Regions from separate parts of the Staphylococcus carnosus genome, predicted to be linked through region 4. Evidence: riboswitches for the same ligand, from Rfam matches in the RefSeq annotation. Region 4 holds a riboswitch; each other region holds the start of a gene.

Region 1 (3,208 bases), 1.5 Mb from region 4:
CAGCCATTTCTACTTTGGCGTAATTCGTTGTTGAATTTGCCCATAAATTATAGCCGTATGTTCGTAAACCGAAGATTTGATAATTGCCGTTGACCATCAGTGAACCTGATGCACCTGCACGGAATTTATCTTTCGTTTGTAATTCAGTGCCGTTAGAAGATTTTTGGATGAAGCGGTAACTGCTCCAATGTGTCTTTGTATTGTCACCATTCTGCCAAGGGTAACCTACAGAATATAATTTCGTGTTATATTTCAGTCCATTAATTTGTGCGTTTGAAGCTAGTTTTAATGGTGTTGCATACTGAGACATCTTTTCTTTTGTATATACTAAAGCAACATCTGCATTCGGTACTTTCACGACTTTTGTAGCATGAAAAGTATAAGGTTTTCTAGATCCATCTCTTGCCATATCGAATGAAATATATTTGGGATTAGCTGCAGAACCTTTCGCAGTATCAATCACATGTGCATTAGTAATGAAAGTATAGTTGCCGATAACTGTACCAGTTCCCATACTGTCTTTACCTAAACCTTTCCAACCATCTTTATTACTTACTCTTCCTACCGCTTTATATTTCGTATTCATTGTATTTGAAATATGATGAATGTCTAAGCTGCTATTTGAGATTTTCTTAGCTTTCGGATAAGCTGTCGCCTCATTGTTGCTTGCCATCCCATTATAGTAATAGTCTCCAGCCGCATGCGCTTCTTCCCCACTCATTCCTGAAAATGAAAAACCAACAACAGCACAAACTGCTGACATTCCTACTTTAAAACTTTTAACTTTCATCTTTAATTTGCCCCTTATTATTAATTTAGTAATGAATTATGTTGTATTGAATGCTAAGTTCATTTTACTTTTAAAAGAAAGATAATACAATCTATTTCAAAATTTAAATTATCTTGATAAACTCTCTTCTCTTTACCTGTTGCTTTTTCTTCTTACTTCCTTTATGATGATTTTGTAAAGTAATGGTGATGCGGTTTAAGATTATGAATATATTGCATTAATACTTCGCTACACGATTTGTTAGTGCACTTTCTCGCATTACTTAACAAAGAAAAAATAACAATAAGTCCACTGGAAGTGCCTGTTCATACAGGCTGAGATTCTCATAGTGATGAGAAAATTCTTGGAACCTGATCCAGTTCATACTGGCGTAGGAAAGTGGCGTATTGCACTTTTTGATGCGCTGTTTTCCTATATGGAAACAGCGCTTTTTTTGTGGCTAAATCGAAGAAGGTATTTAATATGTATGTTGCGATAACGCCCTATCGCGTATTAACCCAACAAGATTTAATACACTATATAGAAATCGAATCAGTGATTGATACATTGATTTTCAGAACGCCAATGGAACAAGATGAATTAACAAAGTTCATAGAAAATTTAATTCAAGCAGGTTTTCCTAAAGACAAAATTACAATCCATACCGACACCGACTTACTACAAAAACTTAGTTTGAATGCCATTCATTTTCGTGAAGGAGATGAACGTGCGTACAACTATAAAGCAGAACACCCTGATGTTTGTGTCAGTATGTCTTCACATAACACCCAAAATGCTCAAACAGCTAAAGCACATAACTTGGACTATATCCTGTTCGGCCATCTTTTCAAAACTAAATCCAAACCAGGAAAAGCACCAAGGACAAATTCTGAAATCGAGTCAGTATTAAATGTCAATATTCCAGTTATTGCATTAGGTGGCATAAATGCAGACACATTAAATCTTGTACCAAAAGAATTTTCAGGCATTGCTGCAATATCATATTTCAGAGAACAGGATTTAGAGACCATTCGTTCAGCAAAGGAGGCTGAGTAAAAAATGTTTGATTTAATTATAGTCGGTGCAGGTGTAATTGGAATGTCAATTGCCCGTCACTTAAAAGATAGCGGTATGCAAATTGCATTAATTGATCGTGATATTGAAGGACAGCATGCTTCTTATAAAGCCGGAGGTATGCTAGGTGCACAAAATGAATTTAAAGAAGACAGTCCTTTATTCCGGCTTGCTTTAAAATCACGAGAAAAATTTAATGATTTAAGCATAGCCTTAGAAAAAGAAACTGGTATCGACATCCAATATCAGCAAAACGGACTTATCAAAATTGCGACAAACGAAAAAGACATAGATGCTTTGCATCAGCAATATGAATTTTTGCATCAACATGATGACGATGTTCAAGATTTAAGTAATACAGATTTAGGTGAATTGACGCATTACTTGGTCAAAAGTTCTGAAGCCATGATGTTTGTGCCCCATGACCATCAAATTAATGCCAATCATTATACAAAAGCCTTACATGCTTCGCTAAAATCAGATGGTGCAGTAATACGTTTTAATCATACCAATGTAGAAAATATAAAACATGAAGATCATCATTATACCGTTTCGATTAAACATGAAAATGAAATGAGTGAATTAACAGCTGAGAAAGTGGTAGTTGCTGCAGGAGCTTGGGCAGGATTTTTAGCACCCGATTCTGAAATACAAGAAAGAGTCAGCGGAGTCAAAGGCGAAGTCTTACTAGTAGAAAATGAAGATTTAGATTTAAAACAAACACTGTTTATGACTAACGGTTGCTATATTGTGCCTAAACCGCCGAATCGTTTTTTAATCGGCGCTACAAGTTACTTCGATAATTATTCCGTAGGTGTTAGTACTGAAGGTAAAGAATGGCTATTGCGAGAAGCGATTGAACGTGTTCCGGAACTTGCAAGCAGTCGTGAAATAAAGTATTGGTCAGGTGTACGACCATGGACACAAGGCGAACAACCGATTATGGATGAAACGAATCCTGGTCTTTGGGTAATCACGGGTCATTATCGTAATGGCATCTTGCTGTCACCGATTATCGGAGAGCTGATGGCAGAATGGTTGAAAACAGATGAACGACCAGAAGAATTAGCACCTTTTAAATTAAGGAGGGAAAAACATGAAGTGCATCATTAATGGCGATCCATTTACGTTTGATGAAGAACTCAGTATCCAAAACATTTTGGAATCACTAGAGCTAGATCCAAAACGTGTCATTGCAGAACATAATCAAAATTTAATTCAACGCGACGATTTCAAAAATCAAATTGTACGTGAAGATGATCGATTAGAACTATTAGAATTTGTTGGAGGCGGATAAGATGTTGAAAATAGGACCATATGAAATGGAATCAAGATTATTATTAGGAACTGGTAAATTTGATAATG
Region 2 (3,208 bases), 1.0 Mb from region 4:
CAGCAGGTTCTAATGCATCAGCTCAACCAACACAAGCTACAACAACTCAAGCAGCACCAGCACAACAAGCTGCACCAGTAGCACAACAAACTCAAACATACAGCACTACAACTCAAACTACACAAACTACAACTAGCTACAGTGCTCCTGTACAACAACAAAGTTACAGTGCTCCAGCACGTAGTTACAGCACAGCATCAGTTTCAACTGGCGGTTCAACTAAAGCTCAATTCTTAGCTGCAGGTGGGACTGAAGATATGTGGAATACTATTGTAATGCCAGAATCAGGTGGTAACCCGAACGCAGTAAGTCCAAATGGATACATGGGCCTTGGTCAAACTAAAGAAGGTTGGGGAACTGGATCAGTTTCAGCTCAAACTAAAGGTATGATCAATTATGCAAACTCACGTTATGGTTCACTTTCAAACGCAACTGCTTTCCGTGCATCTCACGGTTGGTGGTAAGCCGATTACTTTTTAAAAGTAAATTTAACTTAATAATTTACATCCAAAAAGCGGACTCCGTTCTTATTCTAAGAGTGGAATCCGCTTTTTGTAATACATATGTAACGAATGAAACAAAACGTTTATATTATTGTAACCTATGTTATTGTGCTAAATGCTATTATAAATACAGCGAATAAATCATATATGTAATTACCTTATAGGAGGATTTTAATTAAATGAAGAAACTTTTAGTGACATCATCAGTAGCGGCAGCAGCATTTTTAGCAACAGGAGTGGCATCACATAATGCGGATGCGGCTGAGTTAAATACAACAGAACAAGCTAAATTAGTAGAAACAGCATTAAATAATCCTGCAGAATTAAATCAACACCCTTTGGGAGTGGAGTTACGCAGCAGTTGGAACTGTTCAACAACCAGTTCAATCAACTTCTAAAGCAGTTTCAGTTCAAAAACAAGCAGCTCCAGTAGCACAACAAACACAAACTTATAATACACAACAAACACAATCATACAATAATGCAAATTACAGCTATAACACACAATCAACTAGTTATACTGCACCTAGACAATCTTATACAGCATCAAATTCAGGTAGCTATGGAAATATTCCAGCAGCATTACAAGCAATTGTATACCGTGAATCTCGTGGAGATATCCATGCAATCAACCCTGATTCAGGTGCGGCAGGTAAATACCAATTCTTACAATCTACTTGGGATGCAGTAGCTCCAGCAGGTTGGAGAGGCGTAAACCCAGCTAGTGCTCCAGAATATATTCAAGACCAAGCAGCGCTTACTCTTTGGGATAATGGTAACGGTGCAGGACACTGGGCATATTAATATTTAAACTTTAGTCGAGACTTTTGTCTCGGCTTTTTTGTTTTCAACCCTTTAATATTGCATAACACAAAGGGGTTTGATACATTTAAATTGTATTAAAAACTAAACTTTATAAAATTGCTAGGGGCGCCTTTTGGCTGAGATAGTTTGACTAGACCCTTATAACCTGATTTGGTTCGTACCAACGTAGGAAAGTAGTATATTCAGAATAAATATTCTAAATATTAAACTGCAATCCTATGAAGGTTTGCAGTTTTTTTATTGGAGGATTTAGGAATGAATTTTGCAGAAACATTAGAGAGAGATGCACAACCGATTATTGATGAAATTTATCAAGATCATTTTATTCAAGAACTTTTAAAAGGGGACATTAAAAAAGAAGCCTTACGTCAGTATTTACGTGCAGATGCTTCTTATTTAAGAGAGTTTGCAAATATCTATGCATTATTAATACCAATAATGCCAGATTTAGAAAGTGTGCGTTTTTTAGTTGATCAAATTCAATTTATAGTAAATGGTGAAGTAGAAGCACATGAATATATGGCTGATTATATTGGTGAAAACTATAATGAAATCGTACAAAAAAAGGTTTGGCCGCCTAGTGGTGACCATTATATTAAACATATGTACTACAACGTATATGCGCATGAAAACGCAGCGTATGCAATTGCTGCAATGGCACCATGTCCATATGTTTATGCGATGATTGCAAAGCGTGCAATGAAAGATCCGAATTTAAATAAATCCTCGATTTTAGCAAAGTGGTTTGAGTTTTATAACACAGAAATGGATCCGTTGATTGAAGTATTAGATGATTTAATGAATCAATTAACTGCAAATATGTCTGAAACTGAAAAAAATGAAGTGCGAGAAAATTACTTGCAAAGTACAGTGCACGAATTGAACTTTTTCAACATGGCTTATACAAGTGAAAAATGGCAATTTGGAGGAGAGAGAGTATGAACAAACCTAAAATAGCTTTAACAATTGCTGGTACAGACCCTACAGGCGGTGCAGGTGTCATGGCAGATTTGAAATCATTTCATGCTTGTGGTGTATATGGGATGGCAGCTATTACAAGCATTGTTGCCCAAAATACAAAAGGGGTGCAACATATTCATAATTTAGATATTACGTGGTTAAAAGAACAATTAGATAGTATTTTTGATGATGAATTACCTCAAGCAATTAAAACGGGTATGATTGCAACAAAAGAAATGATGGAATTGATTCGCAGTTATTTAGAAAAATATCCAGATATTCCATATGTGATAGATCCTGTTATGCTTGCTAAAAGTGGAGATTCATTAATGGATGATGCTGGAAAACATGCATTGCAAGAAATATTATTGCCGCTTGCTGATGTTGCCACTCCGAATTTACCAGAAGCTGAAGAAATTGTAGGTTTCAAACTTGATACTGAAGAAGCAATCAAAAAAGCAGGTGATATCTTTATTAATGAAATAGGCAGTAAAGGTGTAGTCATAAAAGGCGGTCATATTGAAGATAAAAATATTGCCAAAGATTATCTATTTACAAAAGATGGCTTAGAGGTATTTGAAAGTGAACGCTATGATACAAAACACACTCATGGAACAGGTTGTACTTTTTCAGCAGTTATTACTGCCGAATTAGCTAAAGGAAAAACAATTTATGAAGCTGTTAAAAAAGCAAAAGACTTTATTGCTTTAAGCATTAAATATACTCCTGAAATTGGCCAAGGAAGAGGCCCAGTTAATCATTTTGCGTATATGAAGAAAGTAGGGTTAGACGATGAATAAAATTTTAGACCAAATTAGAACTGAACACCCGTTAGTCATTTGTTATACCAATGATGTAGTAAAAAATTTCACAGCAAATGGCTTGTTAAGCCTAGGTGCCAGTCCAACTATGAGTGAAGC
Region 3 (3,208 bases), 110 kb from region 4:
ATAATGCATTTCTGTTATTTAATTCTAACAGTGTAAATAGAAATAAAATGATACCGCAAATCAATTCAACGATTCCTGGCTTAATCCATTTCGGACGTTTCATCCAGTTAGGAATATCATCGTCTTGTATATCAATTTTTTCTTTTATTGAGTTTTTAAATTTATCGCGCTTGTTTCTCATTTTTTCTAAATCAATGCTGCGTCTTGTGCGATAAGTGAATTCTTGAGTACGTTCTTGAAATTCACGGAATTGTTCTTTCGTTTGACTCATTGCACCATTTTTATCCGTACGAGAATATTCCATTTCTTCGCCTAATTCTGCTTTCGTAAGCGGTAAAGATCTTCTAAGGAAAAGGAAATTCCATATTGATATTTGTGCAAGAATCCACATTACAATAAAGAATGCATTTACACTTAAAATATCTATCATCGCAATTTCATGACTTTCAATACGTCCATACAATGCAATTTGTGTGATTAAATAACTGACTCCATATGCAGAAATTATCCACAAATAATGTTCTTTTCTATGATTATGGTTAAGTTCATCTTTATAGACAATATATCCTGTATGCACTATAAATGGTACAACAAAAATAATTGCTGCAAAGCCATATACTTGTGTCATTAAGATAATTGTAATAATAAAGAATAAAATCCCTATAATCAGGAAGAATATTGAAATATCATAATCGTATTTTGTTGTCATGAACAACAAATAACCAATCCATAATAATGCGATACCAAATACAATAATGAATATGGCACTAAATACTGGGAACTGCCCGATAAATCGACTCATTATCCGGATGATTTCTCCGAAGAATGCATTGATAAAATCCCACACATTATAAATATGTATATCGACTTTGCTCCCCTTAGCAAGCTTATGAATAAATGATAAATTCAATAAAATTATGATTCCAATGAAAAGTGAAACAATGCCAATAATCAAACTAAAAATGATCTCAGCGTGCTTCTTTAAATACGACATGTTTTTCACCTCATAGTTATTATATAGGAACATAAGTGTTGTGTCTTTAGTGAATGTAATAAATCATTCTATGGTAGTACATAGTATAAAGGAATTGATGTCTACTCTCAATCGGTTAATACCCTATTTAATACTGAAAATGCTTTTTAAGTAAAATCGTTTGAAGATATTGCAATACAAAGATTGAACGTACCTGAAATCATCTTGACAATCCTGTATAAAAAGCATACATTTATTATAAATCAATATAGAAAGCACTAGGGGTGTTTCGTAACTGAGATGAAGCAGTTTTGCTTCAAACCCTTCGAACCTGATCTAGCTTAGACTAGCGTAGGAAAGTGTAGGATGTCTGCCGGCAATATAATAAGGGCTATGCCGGTTTGTTCCGATGCCTATTTCACGCAGCTTGCTAGACAAGTTTGTGTGTTTTTTTATTTTATAGGAGGAATTATTACTTGTGTCAAAAGGACTTAAACTTTCAGACATCTTGGTAACTGTATTAATTGCAGTTGTTTTCGCTATCATTTATAACATTTGGAATTTAGTGTACAAAGCGATGCAAGTGACTGGATTACATCTTGAAGAACTTTCTTATGGTATGTGGTTTGCTGCTGCAGTCGTAGCTTACTTGATTATCCCTAAACCTGGTATTGCACTACTCGCTGAATTTGCAGCTGGTGCGGGTGAAACAATTGTTATGGGACGATTTGATATTGCAACAATAGTTTATGGATTATTGCAAGGTTTAGCTTGTGAAATTATTTTTGCGATTTTCCGTTATAAATCACGTACTATAATGGTTGCAATGCTTGCTGGTTTAGCTGCTGCATTAGTTACTTTCCCTATTGACTACTACTATGGTTATCTAGGTGAAGTTGCAGGATGGAACTTGTTCCTATATGTATTCTTCCGTTGTATCAGCGGTATTGTACTTGCAGGTCTTTTCCCTTATTACTTAGTTAAAGCACTCGATAAAACTGGTGTTACGAAATTATTTAGACCAGCTTCTCAAAAAGATTACGATAATTTGTAAGGAGATATTACTTTGTTACGCGCAAAAAACTTACGACTCAAATATCCAAATGCACCTGATAAAATATTTGATGGCTTAAATATAGAAATAAAGGATAAACAAAAAGTCTTATTATTGGGACCATCAGGATGCGGAAAAAGTACATTATTAAATGTACTAAGCGGAATCGTTCCTAATTTAATAGAATTACCAATGAAATACGATGATTTGGAAGTTGATTTAAATAGTGGTGTTATTTTCCAAGATCCTGACACTCAATTTTGTATGCCTAAAGTTTATGAAGAACTTGCTTTTGTATTAGAAAATAAACAAGTTCCTCGTAAAGAAATGGACCAATTAATTTTAAATGCCCTAGCTTCAGTCGATTTAGATGTGGGACCTAAACAAACTGTGCAAAAGCTAAGCGGCGGTATGAAACAAAAACTGGCGATTGCCGAAACTGTATTGCAAGAAGCACATACTCTCTTCTTAGATGAACCGACAGCAATGTTAGATGTAGATGCTACAGAAGATTTATGGAATCACATTAAAGATATGTGGCAAGATCAAACTGTATTGATTGTCGAACACAAAGTTGAACATATTTGGGAACATATCGACCGAGTAATTTTAATGAATTACAATGGCGAAATTATTGCTGATGATACGCCTGAAGTCATCTTGAGCCAACATGAAGCGTTACTGACTGAGTACGGTGTATGGCACCCACATGCTTGGGATTATGCACCTAAGAGCACTTTAAGTTCCGATACTGAAATCCAAACTAATTTTCAATTTCGTGATGGTGAAATTATTCGTGGCAAAAAATCATTAATTCAGATACCAGAATTGGAAATTGGAGCTGGCGAATGGATTACTATAACTGGAAAAAATGGCTCTGGTAAAACAACTTTATTAGAGTCTATGATGCAGTTGATTAAATATCACGGCAAAATGTCTTATCGTGGTCAGCGTTTACACAAAATTAAAGAAGCTGCTCAGCATATGTATTTGGTTTATCAAAACCCAGAATTACAATTCATAACAAACTCTGTCTATGAAGAAATTTTCATTAACTTTAGTGGCGATCATGCAAAAGAAGAAACTGAGAAACTCATTAAAATGCTGAATTTAGAAGCTGTACGTAATCATCATCCGTTTGAACTTTCAATGGGTCAAAAACGTCGTTTAAGTGTTGCAAC
Region 4 (3,208 bases):
TTAGCCCAACTAGCAGATCAATCAGGTTATACACGCTATTTTCTCTCTGAACATCATAATCTTAAAGATGTGGTAGGAACTTCTCCAGAAATACTGATTATGTATTTGCTTGATCATACAAAACAAATGAGGATTGGTTCTGGAGGTGTTATGCTGCAACACTGTCATCCTCTAAAAGTAATTGAACAATTTCATTTAATAGATAAACTGTCGCATCAACGTGTTGATTTAGCAGTAGGTAAAGCACCTGGAGGATATCCAAAAGTCGTTGATTTATTACAAGAAGAGCTGCAAAAACCATTAAAGCAATTTGATGAGAAATTCTCACTTTTAAACCAACTGAACACCCAAAAATTTACTGATCATAGTGAATATGAAGGTATTCGTACTGCACATCGTGATGAAACTGATAAACCTGTGCCGGTATATTTATTAGGAACAAGTGAACATTCAGCCATTCAAGCTGCAGAAGCACAAACAGGTATTGTCTATGCTTATTTCATTAACTCTGATTTGTCGGAGTTAGAAAATGCGTTGAAAGCATATAAAAAACGTTATCCAAAAGGGCGTTTCATCGTATCGATACCTGCTGTGGTGACAACAGATGGAAATCAAAAGATGCCTATGAGATTCTCCCAAAGACATTACGAATTAACATTTGAAGATGGAAGCAGAATTGTATTAAATACGAAACAACAAGTGGATGAATACCGAAATGAGTCAGAAAAAAACTTCGAAGTTACCGAGAAAAGAATGAGGATTATCAGCGGAAGCAAAGAAGAAGTGGTTGATACATTGAATGAGGTTAATCGAAGCGGTTTGATTGATGAATGGATGTTGCATATGCCTGTACAAAGCCATAAATTAAGAATGAACACAATCAGGGAATTAGCGCCGTTGAATCCAAATGAAAACGTGTAACTGCTAAAAAACTCGAATGATATTAATTACTTTTCATTTTAGATATTGACTTGAACATTAAAATAATGAATGTTAATATAAATTTGTAAATTAAATATTCATTGCTAGGGGTGCCGTATAGGCTGAAAGATATATTATCAACCCTTTGAACCTGATCTAGTTAGCACTAGCGTAGGGAAGCGTGTAAAAATGATAAGAGAAATTTAAACTCGAAAATATGTATATTCCTGTAATAGGTTAGTTATTACATAATTTTTTCGAAGTCATAAAATAGAGTCTTTTCTGCGCATTCATAAATAAAATGAATGCGTTTTTATTTTATCATGTATTTTTCGGCAAATACGCCTCCTAGCATTGATTTGAGGAGGCTATTTTTAATGAGACAAGATGAAATTGAATTGAAAAAAGGATTCCCGGCAAGTCGCAGAATTTTTAAGCAAGGTGAGGATGAAGATATCCGTGTTCCTTTTAGAGAAATCGAATTAAGTGATACTGTGACTGAATATGATACACAAGTTAATGAACCTTTTGTAGTTTATGATACTGCAGGACCTTATCATGAAGAAGAGTATGAAGTGGATGTACAAAACGGTATCCCAGATTTACGTTCAAATTGGATTCTTTCACGAGATGATGTTGAAAGTTATGAAGGTCGCAGAGTTCAATCAATCGATAATGGATTTAAAAAAGAAGGACATAAAAAATTTGTTGAAACACCATTTAAATATCAGCCTAAACGTGCACAAGACGGTAAACGAATTACACAAATGCATTATGCAAGACAAGGTATGATTACGAAAGAAATGAAATTCGTAGCGCTGCGTGAAGGTGTTGAACCTGAATTTGTGCGTGATGAAATTGCACGAGGCCGAGCAATTATTCCTAATAATGTCAATCATCCTGAGTCAGAGCCCATGATTATCGGTAAAAATTTCCAAGTGAAAATCAATGCGAATATTGGAAATTCCGCTGTCTCTTCATCTATTGAAGCAGAGATTGAAAAATTGGTTTGGGCAACACATTGGGGTGCAGATACAATTATGGATTTATCTACAGGTAAAAACATTCATGCGACACGAGAATATTTATTAAGAAATTCACCAGTTCCTGTGGGTACAGTTCCAATTTATCAAGCTTTAGAAAAAGTGAATGGTGTAGCTGAAGATTTGACTTGGGAAATTTATAGAGACACTTTGATTGAACAAGCTGAACAAGGTGTGGACTACTTCACCATTCATGCAGGCGTCTTATTACAGTATGTTCCATTAACAGTCGATCGCTTAACAGGTATTGTTTCCCGTGGTGGTTCTATTATGGCGCAATGGTGTCTTGCGCATCATGAAGAAAGTTTTTTATATGAGCATTTCAGTGATATTTGTGAAATCCTGAATCGTTATGATATTGCAGTCTCTTTAGGTGATGGGTTACGCCCTGGTTCTATTTATGATGCGAATGATGAAAGTCAGATTGCAGAGTTGAAAACATTAGGAGAATTAACAGACATTGCATGGCAGCATGATGTACAAGTAATGATAGAAGGACCTGGACATATTCCAATGCATAAAATTAAAGAAAATCAGGACTTAGCTGATTTTTATTGTAAAGAAGCACCATTTTATACGTTAGGACCACTGACAACAGATATTGCTCAGCTTATGACCACATCACTTCAGCAATCGGAGCAGCACAAATTGCCAGTCACGGTACAGCGATGTTTTGTTACGTTACGCCTAAAGAACATCTTGGATTACCAAATAAAGATGATGTCAGAGAAGGTGTGATTACCTATAAAATTGCAGCACATGCTGCTGATTTAGCAAAAGGTCTTCCTGGCGCAGCAGAACGAGATGATGCCATCAGTAAAGCCCGTTTTGAGTTCCGCTGGATTGATCAATTCAATCTTTCGTTAGACCCTGAACGTGCAAGAGAATACCATGATGAGACTTTACCAAAGGAATCTGCTAAAGTTGCTCATTTCTGCAGTATGTGTGGTCCTAAATTCTGTTCAATGCGTATTTCACATGATTTGCGCCAAAATCATTTTGACGAAAAAGAAAGAAAAGAAGCAATGAAAGAAAAAGCACAAGATTTTGTAGAACAAGGTAGTCGAGTTTATCAATAATATAAAATCCCTCTATTAACATTTCGCTTATTCAGCGACTGCTTAATAGAGGGATTTATTATTTAATGATGTATTACTGCAAGCAACATTGTTTCGACATATAATATCAGGCTTGTGATAATCCAAAAAGCATCCGAATTTTGGATAGAGCTTAATGTTTGAGAA

Evidence for each region. A riboswitch is a leader RNA that binds a small molecule or an ion and turns the genes downstream of it on or off. The one in region 4 is predicted to bind thiamine pyrophosphate.
Region 1: linked by a shared signal. The riboswitch ahead of DYE31_RS01990 (thiamine phosphate synthase) and the one ahead of thiC (phosphomethylpyrimidine synthase ThiC) in region 4 are both predicted to bind thiamine pyrophosphate.
Region 2: linked by a shared signal. The riboswitch ahead of tenA (thiaminase II) and the one ahead of thiC (phosphomethylpyrimidine synthase ThiC) in region 4 are both predicted to bind thiamine pyrophosphate.
Region 3: linked by a shared signal. The riboswitch ahead of DYE31_RS08945 (ECF transporter S component) and the one ahead of thiC (phosphomethylpyrimidine synthase ThiC) in region 4 are both predicted to bind thiamine pyrophosphate.

The regions. Positions count from the first base shown of each region.
Region 1 is NZ_UHCT01000001.1:475,343-478,550, reverse strand. It holds gene DYE31_RS01995 (trypsin-like serine peptidase) at 1-790, opposite strand, end outside; TPP riboswitch at 1,074-1,184, shown strand; gene DYE31_RS01990 (thiamine phosphate synthase) at 1,253-1,825, shown strand; gene thiO (glycine oxidase ThiO) at 1,829-2,956, shown strand; gene thiS (sulfur carrier protein ThiS) at 2,940-3,140, shown strand; gene DYE31_RS01975 (thiazole synthase) at 3,142-3,208, shown strand, end outside.
Region 2 is NZ_UHCT01000001.1:946,565-949,772, forward strand. It holds gene DYE31_RS04365 (aggregation-promoting factor C-terminal-like domain-containing protein) at 1-464, shown strand, start outside; gene DYE31_RS12885 (hypothetical protein) at 683-901, shown strand; gene DYE31_RS12890 (transglycosylase family protein) at 1,131-1,307, shown strand; TPP riboswitch at 1,420-1,517, shown strand; gene tenA (thiaminase II) at 1,584-2,270, shown strand; gene thiD (bifunctional hydroxymethylpyrimidine kinase/phosphomethylpyrimidine kinase) at 2,267-3,088, shown strand; gene thiM (hydroxyethylthiazole kinase) at 3,081-3,208, shown strand, end outside.
Region 3 is NZ_UHCT01000001.1:1,859,661-1,862,868, forward strand. It holds gene auxA (lipoteichoic acid stability factor AuxA) at 1-994, opposite strand, end outside; TPP riboswitch at 1,244-1,348, shown strand; gene DYE31_RS08945 (ECF transporter S component) at 1,452-2,027, shown strand; gene DYE31_RS08950 (ABC transporter ATP-binding protein) at 2,040-3,208, shown strand, end outside.
Region 4 is NZ_UHCT01000001.1:1,965,905-1,969,112, reverse strand. It holds gene DYE31_RS09480 (MsnO8 family LLM class oxidoreductase) at 1-921, shown strand, start outside; TPP riboswitch at 1,018-1,116, shown strand; partial or broken gene thiC (phosphomethylpyrimidine synthase ThiC) at 1,299-3,043, shown strand.